3 regions of the Bradyrhizobium sp. USDA 3315 genome follow, and region 2 is predicted to be linked to each of the others. Evidence: predicted binding sites of a transcription regulator. Region 2 holds the regulator's gene; each other region holds the start of a gene.
The links. Region 2 encodes HrcA, which represses chaperone genes, less so after heat shock. Its sites were predicted from a motif close to GTTAGCACTCNCNNNNNGNGAGTGCTAAC; they were not measured.

Region 1: the regulator HrcA is predicted to act here: its motif matches at 1,806-1,834, upstream of ACVIYL_RS25420 (co-chaperone GroES).
Region 3: the regulator HrcA is predicted to act here: its motif matches at 1,986-2,014, upstream of ACVIYL_RS35655 (co-chaperone GroES).

Annotation. Positions count from the first base shown of each region.
Region 1 covers NZ_JBSRYP010000001.1:5,469,663-5,474,026, reverse strand. The annotation lists gene groL (chaperonin GroEL) at 1-1,311, opposite strand, end outside; gene ACVIYL_RS25420 (co-chaperone GroES) at 1,458-1,772, opposite strand; gene ACVIYL_RS25415 (CopG family transcriptional regulator) at 2,088-2,534, opposite strand; gene ACVIYL_RS25410 (conjugal transfer protein TraG) at 2,540-4,364, opposite strand, start outside.
Region 2 covers NZ_JBSRYP010000001.1:1,959,831-1,964,194, reverse strand. The annotation lists gene rdgB (RdgB/HAM1 family non-canonical purine NTP pyrophosphatase) at 1-204, opposite strand, end outside; gene rph (ribonuclease PH) at 216-929, opposite strand; gene hrcA (heat-inducible transcriptional repressor HrcA) at 1,100-2,188, shown strand; gene grpE (nucleotide exchange factor GrpE) at 2,354-2,959, shown strand; gene ACVIYL_RS09035 (VOC family protein) at 3,009-3,434, opposite strand; gene ACVIYL_RS09030 (helix-turn-helix domain-containing protein) at 3,503-4,357, opposite strand.
Region 3 covers NZ_JBSRYP010000001.1:7,576,093-7,580,456, forward strand. The annotation lists gene groL (chaperonin GroEL) at 1-1,563, opposite strand, end outside; gene ACVIYL_RS35655 (co-chaperone GroES) at 1,641-1,955, opposite strand; gene ACVIYL_RS35660 (alpha/beta fold hydrolase) at 2,235-4,364, opposite strand, start outside.

The sequences.
Region 1 (4,364 bases), 3.5 Mb from region 2:
CTTCTGGTCGTCGTTCTTGGTGCGCAGGCCCTTCAGGTGCTCGGAGGCACGGAGCAGGGCGACGCCGCCGCCCGGGAGGATGCCTTCCTCGACAGCCGCACGGGTCGCATGCATCGCGTCATCAACGCGATCCTTGCGCTCCTTCACCTCGACTTCGGTCGCGCCGCCGACGCGGATCACCGCGACGCCGCCTGCGAGCTTGGCGAGACGCTCCTGCAGCTTCTCACGGTCGTAGTCCGAGGTGGTCTCCTCGATCTGCGCCTTGATCTGGGCAACGCGGGCGTCGATGTCGGCCTTCTTGCCGGCGCCGCTGACAATCGTGGTGTTTTCCTTGTCGATCATCACCTTCTTGGCGCGGCCGAGCATCTGCAGCGTGACGTTCTCGAGCTTGATGCCGAGGTCTTCCGAGATGGCCTGGCCGCCGGTCAGGATCGCGATGTCCTGCAGCATGGCCTTGCGGCGATCGCCGAAGCCCGGAGCCTTGACGGCCGCGACCTTCAGGCCGCCACGCAGGCGGTTGACGACGAGGGTGGCGAGGGCTTCGCCTTCGACGTCCTCGGCGACGATGACCAGCGGCTTGCCGCTCTGTACCACGGCCTCGAGCAGCGGCAGCAGCTCGTTCAGCGAGGAGAGCTTCTTCTCGTTGATCAGGATATAGGCATCGTCCAACTCGGCACGCATCTTGTCGGCGTTGGTGACGAAGTAGGGCGAGATGTAGCCGCGGTCGAACTGCATGCCCTCGACGACGTCGAGCTCGGTCTCGAGCGACTTGGCTTCCTCGACCGTGATCACGCCCTCGTTTCCGACCTTCTTCATGGCGTCGGCGAGGAACTTGCCGATTTCGGCATCGCCGTTGGCCGAAATGGTACCGACCTGGGCGATCTCCTCGTTCGAGGTGACCTTCTTCGAGTTCTTCTGGAGGTCCGCAACGACGGCTTCGACCGCGAGGTCGATACCGCGCTTCAGGTCCATCGGGTTCATGCCGGCGGCGACCGACTTGGCGCCTTCCTTCACGATCGCGGCCGCGAGCACGGTCGCGGTGGTGGTGCCGTCACCGGCCGCGTCAGCGGACTTGGAGGCGACTTCGCGCACCATCTGCGCGCCCATGTTCTCGAACTTGTCCTCGAGCTCGATCTCCTTGGCGACAGCGACGCCGTCCTTGGTGATGCGGGGAGCGCCGAACGACTTCTCGAGCACCACGTTGCGGCCCTTCGGACCGAGGGTGACCTTCACCGCGTTGGCGAGGATATCGACGCCGCGCAGCATCTTGTCGCGGGCATCGACGCCGAATTTGAGTTCTTTGGCTGACATGTCTGTCTCCCCTGAGTTGATCTCTGCTCCTCGTCCTGAAGTGCTTGCTCTTGAAGCGGGCGTCTCGAAGAACGAGACAGTTGGCTCTTGGCCTCATCTTTCGAGACGCCGGCAGCGCCTGCTCCTCAAGAGAGCGGGCGTACGGCTTAAGCGGCCTTTTTGCTGGCGGAGGTGCCAGTGAGAACACCCATGATGTCGCTCTCCTTCATGATCAACAGCTCCTTGCCGTCGATCTTGACTTCGGTGCCCGACCATTTGCCGAACAGCACGCGGTCGCCGACCTGAAGGTCAATCGGGATCAGCTTGCCGCTCTCGTCGCGGCCGCCCGGGCCGACGGCGATCACTTCGCCCTGCGAGGGCTTTTCCTTGGCCGAGTCGGGAACGATGACGCCACCAGCAGTCTTCTCTTCAGCTTCGATGCGCTTGACCACGACGCGGTCGTGAAGCGGACGGAATTTCATGCGATCCTCCCTGGCCTTGTGCGCAATCTCGGGATTCGCACCCACAATGAGCAAGTGCTAATCGCAGCTCACTTATACCTGTGACAGTTGGGCGCAAGAGCGTCCGCCTGCGATATTTGGCTGCAAATTGGGTCTCTCGAAGGAGAATGCCCGCGGCGATCGCTGGCGGGCGAAGCAATAGGCCGCCAGCAGTGTCTGTGTCCGATCTGGGCCGTCGCGACTTATTGCACCGCCACACGACTTCGGTGCGGACGGGACTAAACACCTAGGCGGACACGCCATCGTCGCGCACCCCACAAATTCACAGGTACAGACCTAGGAGCGTGGCTGGCCCGAATGATCGTCGCCACCGAGGTCGTCCGCGATCTCCTGCAGGAGCTTCGGTCCCCTGGCGAGCCTGCGGCCAAGTGCGGTGACGAAGGAATCGTAGCGTTCACCTCCCTTGGCGCGCGCGGCTTGCGCGGCCGGCTCCGGCAATGCCGGGGTCGTGGTCAACCAGAACCGGACGAACACGGCAAGCGTCTCGACCGCGATGCCGACGTCGCGCTCAAGCCGGATCATGCGGCGATCGAGCTGGTCGAGGCGCTTCGCGATCACCGCCTCCCGTCGTTCGGCCGCATCCGGGGACAGAAAGGAGGCGATCGCGGCCTCAGCGATCAGCGATTGAGGTTGGTCTCGGCGCGCGGCATAGTCCGTCAGCGCCGTCATAACGGCCGGGTCGAGGTAGACCGAAATCTGGATCTTCTTCTTGCGGACGGTCATGGCGGTCACAGCTCCATGCCATCGCCGGAGTCCAGCGAGACCTGCCGCGCTACGCCTCGCATGATCCGGGTTATGCGGCTGTTGCGGACGGCCTCATCGTCCGCATCATCGACGGGATCGGCTTCGAACTCGTTCTCGATCGGCGCCCTCCTCTCGACCAGCGTCACGCGGCTGAGCTCGGGCTGCTGGCGGCGTTCGGATCCGGTCGGATCGTCATCTTCGGTCGCGGTCATCGGGCCGGCATTGCCGATTTCCGCTTTCGGCGGCACTGGCCGGCCCGTCCAATCATTCGGCCGCCCCTGGTTGGGAACAGTGAGTGCCGGCACCGGCAGAATGCGCTGCAGGAGGCGCGCGTCGTCGTAATAGCGCGCCTTCTTCGCCCGGATCGGCCGAGCGCCCGCAACCATGACGATCTCGTCCGTCGGTGGCAGTTGCATGACTTCGCCTGGGGTGAGCAGCGGCCGGGCCGTTTCCTGCCGGGAGACCATCAAATGACCAAGCCACGGGTTCAATCGGTGGCCGGCATAGTTCTTCATGGCGCGCATTTCGGTCGCGGTACCCAAGGCATCGGAGACACGCCTGGCGGTGCGCTCGTCGTTGGTGGCGAAGCTGACGCGGACATGGCAGTTGTCGAGGATCGAATTGTTCGGGCCGTACGCCTTCTCGATCTGGTTCAGCGATTGGGCAATCAGAAAGCCCTTCAGTCCATATCCTGCCATGAACGCCAGCGCCGACTCGAAGAAATCCAGCCGCCCCAACGCGGGAAACTCATCGAGCATCAGGAGCAGCCGGTGGCGCTTTGCCTTGGCCTGCAGGTCCTCCGTGAGACGCCGGCCGATCTGGTTGAGGATCAGACGGATCAGCGGCTTGGTCCGGTTGATGTCGGAGGGCGGCACGACGAGGTAGAGGGTCGCCGGTTGCTGGTCGCCCACGATGTCGGTGATGCGCCAATCGCAGCGCCGGGTCACCGCGGCGACGATGGGATCGCGGTAGAGCCCGAGGAACGACATGGCGGTCGACAGCACGCCCGACCGTTCGTTGTCGGACTTGTTGAGCAGCTCGCGCGCTGCGCTAGCGATGACGGGATGTGGTCCGGCTTCGCCGAGATGCGCGGTCTTCATCATCGCGACAAGCGTCGATTCGATCGACCGCTTCGGATTAGAGAGGAACGCGGCGACGCCCGCCAGCGTCTTGTCCTCTTCGGCATAGAGGACATGGAGGATGGCGCCGACCAGCAGCGCGTGACTGGTCTTCTCCCAATGGTTCCGCTTCTCCAGACTCCCCTCGGGATCGACCAGGATGTCGGCGATGTTCTGGACGTCGCGCACCTCCCATACGCCGCGGCGAACCTCGAGCAGCGGATTGTAGGCCGCTGACTTCGGATTGGTCGGGTCGAACAATAGAACCCGCCCATGTTTCGCGCGGAAGCCGGCGGTCAGCTGCCAGTTCTCGCCCTTGATATCGTGAACGATCGCCGAGCCCGGCCAGGTCAGGAGCGAGGGCACGACCAGGCCAACGCCCTTGCCCGAGCGGGTCGGGGCAAAGCACAGCACATGCTCCGGACCGTCATGACGGAGATAGTCACGCTCATAGCGGCCGAGCACGACCCCGTCGTCGCCAAGGAGCCCGGCCGCGTTGACCTCTCCCGTCTCGGCCCAGCGGGCCGAGCCGTAGGTCTCGACATTCTTCGCCTCGCGCGCCCGCCAGACCGACATGCCGATCGCGGCCACGATCGAGATGAATCCGCCCGAGGCCGCGATGAACGCGCCGCGCACGAAGATGTCGGGCGCATAGGCGTCGTAGAAGAACCACCACCAGAAAAACGCCGGC
Region 2 (4,364 bases):
CAGTCCGGCCGCCTTCGCTGCCGCGATCGCCTTGATCGCCGCGTTGGCGCGAAAATTGTCGCCGGTCTCCTCGGGCTCGGCGAGGTCGAGCTCGCCGGCCGACACCACCTCCACGCCATGCGGCGCCAGCAGTTCCCGCATCTCGGCAAGCTTGCCGGGATTATGGGTGGCGATGACGAGCCTTCCGGTGATTCGGCGGTGCATGACCAATCTGACTACGCCACCGCGATCTTTTGCAAGTCGACCAGACGCGCGACACCTTTGCGCGCCAGCGCCATCAGCGCCAGGAATTCACCTTCCGAGAACGGCGTCTTCTCGGCGGTGCCCTGCACCTCGATGATCCGGCCGTCCCCGGTCATGACGAAATTGGCGTCGGTGTCGGCTTCGGAATCCTCGGCATAGTCGAGATCGAGCACCGGCGTGCCCTGGTAGATGCCACAGGAGATCGCCGCCACATTGTCGCGCAACACATTGGTCTTCAGCATGTTGCGGGTCTTCATCCAGTTGATGCAGTCGGCCAGCGCCACCCAGGCACCGGTGATCGAGGCGGTGCGGGTGCCGCCGTCGGCCTGGATGACGTCGCAATCGACCGTGATCTGGCGCTCGCCGAGTGCCTCGAGATCGACGGCTGCGCGCAGCGAGCGGCCGATCAGCCGCTGAATCTCGACCGTCCGGCCGCCCTGCTTGCCGGCCGAGGCCTCGCGGCGGGTGCGTTCCAGGGTGGCACGCGGCAGCATGCCGTATTCGGCGGTGACCCAGCCGCGGCCCTGGCCCTTCAGCCACGGCGGCAACCGCTCTTCCAGCGTGGCGGTCACCAGCACATGGGTGTCGCCGAACTTCACCATGCAGGAACCCTCGGCATATTTGACGACGCCGCGTTCCAGCGACACGGGACGCAGTTCATCGGGTGCACGGCGGCTTGGCCGCATGAAATCCTCCAGAAATCCGAGAAAATTGGCTGGCCGTGCTTGTAGGAGCGGGAAGGGGCAGCGGCAAGGGTTTTCGGCCCCGGCAGGGTCCGGTACGAGGGGACCGAATGCATGCTTGTCATCGGCCTCCCGGATCGACAAATTATGCAGTAATTGTGAGGGACTAGAGTGTGACTCACCACGATCCGATTGGCCTGATCGCGCCGCATGCCGGGCTCGCCCAGCTCAACGAGCGTTCGCGCGACATTTTTCGTCAAATCGTCGAAAGCTATCTCGCGACCGGCGAGCCGGTCGGTTCGCGCAACATCTCGCGCCTGATCGCATTACCGCTGTCGCCGGCCTCGGTCCGCAATGTGATGTCGGATCTCGAGCAGCTCGGCCTGATCTATGCGCCGCATACCTCCGCCGGCCGGTTACCGACCGAACTCGGGCTGCGCTTCTTCGTCGATGCGCTGATGCAGGTCGGCGACCTCACCGAGGCCGAGCGTCAGTCGATCCAGACCCAGCTCGCTGCCGTCGGCCGCGCGCAATCCGTCGAGGCCGCGCTTGGCGAAGCCTTGACGCGGCTGTCGGGGCTGACCCGTGCCGCGGCGGTGGTGCTGACGCAAAAGTCGAATGCGCGGCTGAAGCACATCGAGTTCGTGCGGCTGGAGCCGGAGAAGGCGCTGGTCGTGCTGGTCGGCGAAGACGGCCAGGTCGAAAACCGCGTCCTGGCGCTGCCGCCGGGTGTTCCATCCTCGGCCCTGACCGAAGCGACCAACTTCCTCAATGCGCGGATCCGTGGCCGCACGCTGGCCGAAGCGCGGCTCGAGCTCGAGACGGCATTGACGCAAAACCGCGCCGAGCTCGATCAGCTCACGCAAAAGGTGGTCGCGGCGGGCATCGCGAGCTGGTCCGGCGGCGAGAGCGAGGACCGCCAGCTGATCGTGCGCGGTCACGCCAATCTGCTCGAGGATCTGCATGCGCTCGACGATCTCGAGCGCATCAAATCGCTGTTCGACGATCTCGAAACCAAGCGCGGCGTGATCGATCTGCTCGGCCGCGCCGAACGCGGCGAGGGCGTGCGGATCTTCATCGGCTCGGAGAACAAGCTGTTCTCGCTGTCGGGTTCCTCGACCATCATCGCGCCCTACGGCGACGCCCAGGGGCGGATCGTGGGCGTCCTCGGCGTGATCGGACCGACGCGGCTGAACTATGCGCGGGTGATCCCGACCGTCGATTATGCCGCGCGCATCGTCAGCAAGATGCTGGGCGGCTGACCGGAGGGCGATTTCGCTTTCATTTGACGGGTTTTCTTCACCCAAGCCGGAGATCCCAGTTCCCGAGACCGGTATGTTGCGCTTGATTTTCGCCGCCCAAAGCACGATATCCCGGCAAGCAATCCCCAAGATTTGAACCGACGCGAGTTTTCGAGAAGGCAAGCCATGACCGATCCGAACCGGGCCAATGACAACACCGAGAATTCGGCGCCGACGGGTGAGCCCGTGGTCTCGAAACCCTACATCATGCCTGACGAGCCCGAGGCCGGATCGGCGGAGGCGCTGACCAAGGAACTCGCCGAGGCGCGCGACCGGACGCTGCGCACGCTGGCCGAGATGGAGAATCTCCGCCAGCGCACCCGCCGCGAGGTCGCCGACGCCAAGGCCTACGGCATCACCGGCTTTGCCCGCGACGTGCTCGATATCGCCGACAACCTGCAGCGCGCGCTCGATGCGGTGCCAGCCGAGACCAAGGAAGCCGCCGATCCCGGCCTGAAGGCGCTGATCGAAGGCGTCGAGCTGACCGAACGTTCGCTGCTCAACGCGCTGGAGAAGAACGGCGTCAAGAAGTTCGACCCGATCGGCGAGAAGTTCGATCCGAACTTCCAGCAGGCGATGTTCGAGGTGCCTGATCCGTCGGTGCCGTCGGGCACCGTGGTGCAGGTCGTGCAGGCCGGTTACATGATCGGCGAGCGCATCCTGCGCCCGGCACTGGTCGGCGTCTCCAAGGGCGGCGCCAAGGCCGCCCCGACCGCCGACATCACCGCCTGATCCATCCCGATCCCGGCTGCGCGTTTGTGAGCTCGCGGATTGCGCGGGCTCACGGTCGCGGCTTCTCGTGTGCCTTCGGCCAATAGGTGCCGAAGCTCCAGAGATTTCCTTCCGGATCGCGGCAGGCGAAGTCGCGGCTGCCATAGTCGGTATCGCGCAGTTCCATCTCGATCTTGGCGCCGGCAGCCTTGACCTTCGCGTGCAGCGCGTCGGGATCGTCGACCGCGATATAGATCGAGTCGGTGCGGCGGTTGTCGAGGTCGCCGACCAGCCTGCCATATGCGTCGTCGCGGCTCTGGCCCAGCATCAGCATCGAGGAACCATAGGCGAGCTCGGCGTGATGGATCACGCCGCCATCGCGGTAGACGACGTGTTCGGTGAACCCAAGCACCGTCGTGAGCCAATTGGTCATCGCCTCGGCGTCCTTGCAGCGCAGGGTCGGGTAGATGCGGGGCGGTTCGATGTCGTGCGTCATGGTCGCTCACCTCCTTGGCTGACGGCGCCATCCTGCACGAGGCAACGCGGCGTCGGCTTGAAGGTTTGTTACCAGTCCGCCAGCCCATCGCCGGCGTGAACCAGCCGGCGGTCGGTCAGCGCCCGGCGGCGCGCCCAGGCGGTTGGCGGTTCGCCTGCGAATTCGACGAACTCGCGGGCGAGATGGGCCTGGTCGGCATAGCCGCTTTCCGCCGCGATCCCCGCCCAGCCAAGCGCTGCGCCGCTTTGCGCCAGCCGGCTCGCCCGGTGAAACCGCATCATGCGCGCCAGCGATTTGGGGGCGAGGCCGAGTTCGGACCGAAACCGGCCAGCCAGATGCTTGCGGCTCCAGCCGATCTCGTCGGCCAATGCCGTGATGCTGATAGCGCCGGCCGAACGCGCCAGTTTTCGATAGGCGAACGTGACTTCGGGAGACGGCATGTGGCCGGCGCGGCGCAGCACGAACGCCTCGATCAGGTCGAAGCGGCGCTGCCAGCAGGTCACGGCGCCGAGTTGCTCGCGCAGACGACGGCCGTCATGGCCGAGCACATCGTCGATATCGACCATGCGCCCGACCAGGTCGGTCACGGCGCCGCCGAAGAAGCCGTAGGCGCCGAGCGGGGTGAAATCGACCTGCACGCAGGCAGCGTGGCCGTCGGACTCGATGTAGACAGGCCCGGCATGCAGGCCGGCGGCGAAGCTGAGCTGACGGTCGGCCGCACCGGGCTCGCGCGACAGCGCGATCAGGAACGGCGAGCCGAAACTGATGATCAGCGGGACGATCACCGGCGCGGTCTGCCGCTGCGCGAACCGGCCCGTTGCGGTCTCGCGATAACCGGTGATCCGGACGATCAGGCCAGCCATGCGCGGCGACGGCAGGCGCTGCGCGAGATCGAATGCATGAGGTGACGCAGGCTCGGCCATGCGAATC
Region 3 (4,364 bases), 5.6 Mb from region 2:
CATGGCTTCGGTGGTAATCAGAAGCGCCGCTACGGACGAGGCGTTCTGGATCGCGACGCGAACTACCTTGGTCGGGTCGATGATGCCCTTGGTGACGAGATTGCCGTACTCGCCGGTCTGGCTGTCGAAGCCGAACGAATATTGATCCTTCTCGAGGATCTTGCCGACGATGACGGAGCCATCCTCGCCGGCATTGATCGCGATCTGGCGAGCGGGAGACGACAGCGCCTTGCGCACGATCTCGACGCCGGTCTTCTGGTCGTCGTTCTTGGTCCGGATGCCCTTGAGATGCACGGAGGCACGGAGCAGGGCGACGCCGCCGCCCGGAACGATGCCTTCCTCGACGGCCGCACGGGTCGCATGCATCGCGTCATCCACGCGATCCTTGCGCTCCTTCACCTCGACCTCGGTCGCGCCGCCGACGCGGATCACCGCGACGCCGCCTGCGAGCTTGGCGAGACGCTCCTGCAGCTTCTCACGGTCGTAGTCCGAGGTGGTCTCCTCGATCTGCGCCTTGATCTGGGCAACGCGGGCGTCGATGTCGGCCTTCTTGCCGGCGCCGTTGACGATCGTGGTGTTCTCCTTGTCGATCATCACCCTCCTAGCGCGGCCGAGCATGTTGAGCGTCACGTTCTCGAGCTTGATGCCGAGGTCTTCCGAGATGGCCTGGCCGCCGGTCAGGATCGCGATGTCCTGCAGCATGGCCTTGCGGCGATCGCCGAAGCCCGGGGCCTTCACGGCCGCGACCTTCAGGCCGCCACGCAGGCGGTTGACGACGAGGGTAGCGAGTGCCTCGCCTTCGACGTCTTCAGCGACGATGACCAGCGGCTTTCCGCTCTGCACCACGGCCTCGAGCAGCGGCAGCAGCTCGTTCAGCGAGGAGAGCTTCTTCTCGTTGATCAGGATGTAGGCGTCTTCCATTTCAGCGCGCATCTTGTCGGCGTTGGTGACGAAATAGGGCGAGATGTAGCCGCGGTCGAACTGCATGCCCTCGACGACGTCGAGCTCGGTCTCGAGCGACTTGGCTTCCTCGACCGTGATCACGCCCTCATTGCCGACCTTCTTCATGGCGTCCGCAAGGAACTTCCCGACTTCGGCATCGCCGTTGGCCGAAATGGTGCCGACCTGGGCGATCTCCTCGTTCGAGGTAACCTTCTTCGAGTTCTTTTCCAGATCCGCAACAACGGCCTCGACCGCGAGATCGATACCGCGCTTCAGATCCATCGGGTTCATGCCGGCGGCAACCGATTTGGCGCCTTCACGCACGATCGCGGCGGCCAGCACGGTCGCGGTGGTGGTGCCGTCGCCGGCAACATCCGCCGCCTTCGACGCCACCTCCCGCACCATCTGCGCGCCCATGTTCTCGAACTTGTCCTCGAGTTCGATCTCCTTGGCGACGGCAACGCCGTCCTTGGTGATGCGGGGCGCGCCGAACGACTTGTCGAGGACGACGTTGCGGCCCTTCGGACCGAGAGTGACCTTCACCGCATTGGCGAGGATGTCGACACCGCGCAACATGCGGTCGCGGGCATCGACGCCTAATTTGACTTCTTTAGCTGACATATTTTTCCTCCCAGAATTGAAATTCGTCTCTCACCTTGCCGAGGCAGCGCAGGGGTGAGCGTCAGCGGCGGTCGGCGTCAGGCCGCCTTCTTGGAGCCGGCGACGTCGGTAACAACGCCCATGATGTCGCTCTCCTTCAAGATCAACAGCTCCTGGCCGTCGATCTTGACTTCAGTGCCCGACCACTTGCCGAACAGCACGCGGTCGCCGACCTGGATATCAATCGGAATCAGCTTGCCGCTCTCGTCGCGGCCACCCGGGCCAACGGCGATGACTTCGCCCTGGGAGGGCTTTTCCTTGGCAGTGTCGGGAATGATGATGCCGCCTGCGGTCTTCTGTCCGGCCTCGATGCGCTTGACCACGACGCGGTCGTGAAGCGGACGGAATTTCATGCGATCCTCCTTTGCTTCTTGTAGTGCTGGGCTGGCAGTCGCAATGAGCGAGTGCTCGCCGCTCCTCACATAGGCCAGTGACACTTGGGCGCAAGGGCTTCAACCCATGTCGCCTGTTCGCCGTTCAAAGACGTGTGGGTCCGGCAGAATGACCGCTTTGCGCCAACAGCTGCCCTCCCCGCCAAGTCCCAATTGAGACATTCGCTGCGCGTCAGTGACGTTCGGGTATTCGGGCGCCGCTCATGCTCTGCGCGGCCAGGCAGTTGTTTGAGACTTGGTTCACGCCGCCGCCGATCCTCGAAACGTTCTTTCCGCGCGTCCTGTCCGAATGAAATTGCGAAGCACATCGCAAAACTCGTCCGTAGCCGAGAACATCGGGTTGTGTCCCCTGCCGTCGAAGAGATAGAGCTGCGCGCCGACAATGCGAGACGCGATGAATACGCTGGCATCGCATGTGACGAGCCGGTCTTCCCGGCCGTGGGTAACGAGGGTTGGGACGGCGATCGATTCGAGCAGCGGCGCGATGTCCATGCCTGGGTCCGGATCGTAGAAGCTAAGGATCGTCTCAATCGGCAACCTGCACATGCGCTCGGAGGCCATCCGCCGTAGCTCGTCGGTATCTGGCTCGCTGTAGACATACCGTGTTTGCAAGCGAACTAGTTCCTCAACGGCGCCCCGCGCATAGGCGTCCTGACGAAGCGCTGTGTAATCCGGGTTAAAAACCGGACGCCCGTTCGGCAGCGTTCCAATCATCGGCGTGCCCACCGTCACGATCTTTCCGACGAGTTCCGGGTGCCTATGAGTAAGCTGGATGAGCAGGTTTGAGCCGCGCGAGATGTCAACGCCGATGATTGGGGCGGCGGCGACCGCGTGGATGATCGCGCGGAGGTCCTCCATGTGTTGGAGGGTTGAGTAAGGACGCACGAGAGGGCCGGATCGTCCGGCACCCCGGCAGTCGACCGTGATGACACGGAATTCCTGGCAAAGCTGCTCGAGAATCGGCTCAAAGGTCGCAAGCCCGTATACGATCGGATTTATGAAAACGACGGTCGGCTCGCCGCTGCCGTGCTCGTAGAAGACGAGGCGTGCACCCTCCCGTACTGCGTACTTGGCACGATGAATGCACTTGCGCGCGCGGTCGCGGTCAGCGTCGGTCTCGCCAAGCGCCATGGCGCGCTCGTAGTAGGCGTTCGCTCCATCAAGGTCGTCGTCGACGCCGGCCAAGTCACCGAGCATCAGGAGGCACTCGTGCTCGATGCGCCGGGCGGGCGGCGCTGCATCCCCTCGAGGACGGGTCGTAAGCTGCAGGCACGTTTCAAGTTGGGATACAGCTTCTTTGACAGCATGCCGCGCCTTTGCCAGCCGACCGGCGGCCATCAGATAAATTGCCCCCTGGTCGGGCAGTGCGCCTTCAATAAAATGATGGGCGACGATCTCGGGCTGGCCCACCGCGATCTCTGGCCGCAACCGCTCGATCGCTTGTGCGACGCGCGCATGCAGCTGCTGACGGGACGATTTGAGCAAGGTGGCGTAGGCCGCGTCGCAGACAAGCGCGTGCTTGAAGCTGTACGTATGATGGGGCGGCGTCCCACGTCGTTGGATGAGTCCCGCCTGGCAGAGCTGACCAAGCGCCGCCGCCAGCTGCGCCTCGGGATATCCGGCGACCGCCCTGACGACGTCCTCATCGAACTCCCGACCGATGCAGGCGGCGATCTGTGCTACCTCGCGTGCCGGAGCCAGGCGGTCGAGACGCGCCATGAGCGAATCCTGCAGCGTCGCCGGAATGGCCGGCGGCGGAAGTGGTCCGGCGAGCTCGAGATCGCTGCCGCCAGCCGTTGTCTTCCAGATCGCCGATTCGATGACCGCTTTCGTCAATTCCTCGACGAACAGAGGCACACCCTCCGTACGGGAGAGAATGGCTTCGATCACGATTGGCGGAAGCGACCGTTCACCCGCCGCCATCTGGATGAGCGTTCGGGATGCTGGCCGCCCGAGGCGGTTGAGACTGAGTAATGTGACGTGCGGAAAATTCGTCCAAGACGTCGGCACGTCAGGCCGCAAGGTTGTGACGAGAAGGATTGGCAGAACCCGGATCCTGTCCACAATTCGCTCGAACAGCTCCGCCGACGTGGGATCGAGCCAATGCGCGTCCTCCAGGACGACGAGCATCGGCCGCTGCCGCGAAAGCCCCTCCATCTGTGCCAAGAGTATGCCAAAGAGCCGCGCCTTCTTCTCTTGCGGCGTCCCTCCTGGCGCCGCGTAGCCTCCACTGAGCGGCAGCCCCATCAGCTCGGCGAGCAACAGCGCCGCGTCTTCCCCGAACTCGCCGGCCGTGCCGAGAAGCCGCTCCAGCTTTTCGAGCTTTAATGAGGGTGCATCCTCTCGGAGATACCCGGCCGCCCTCTGGAG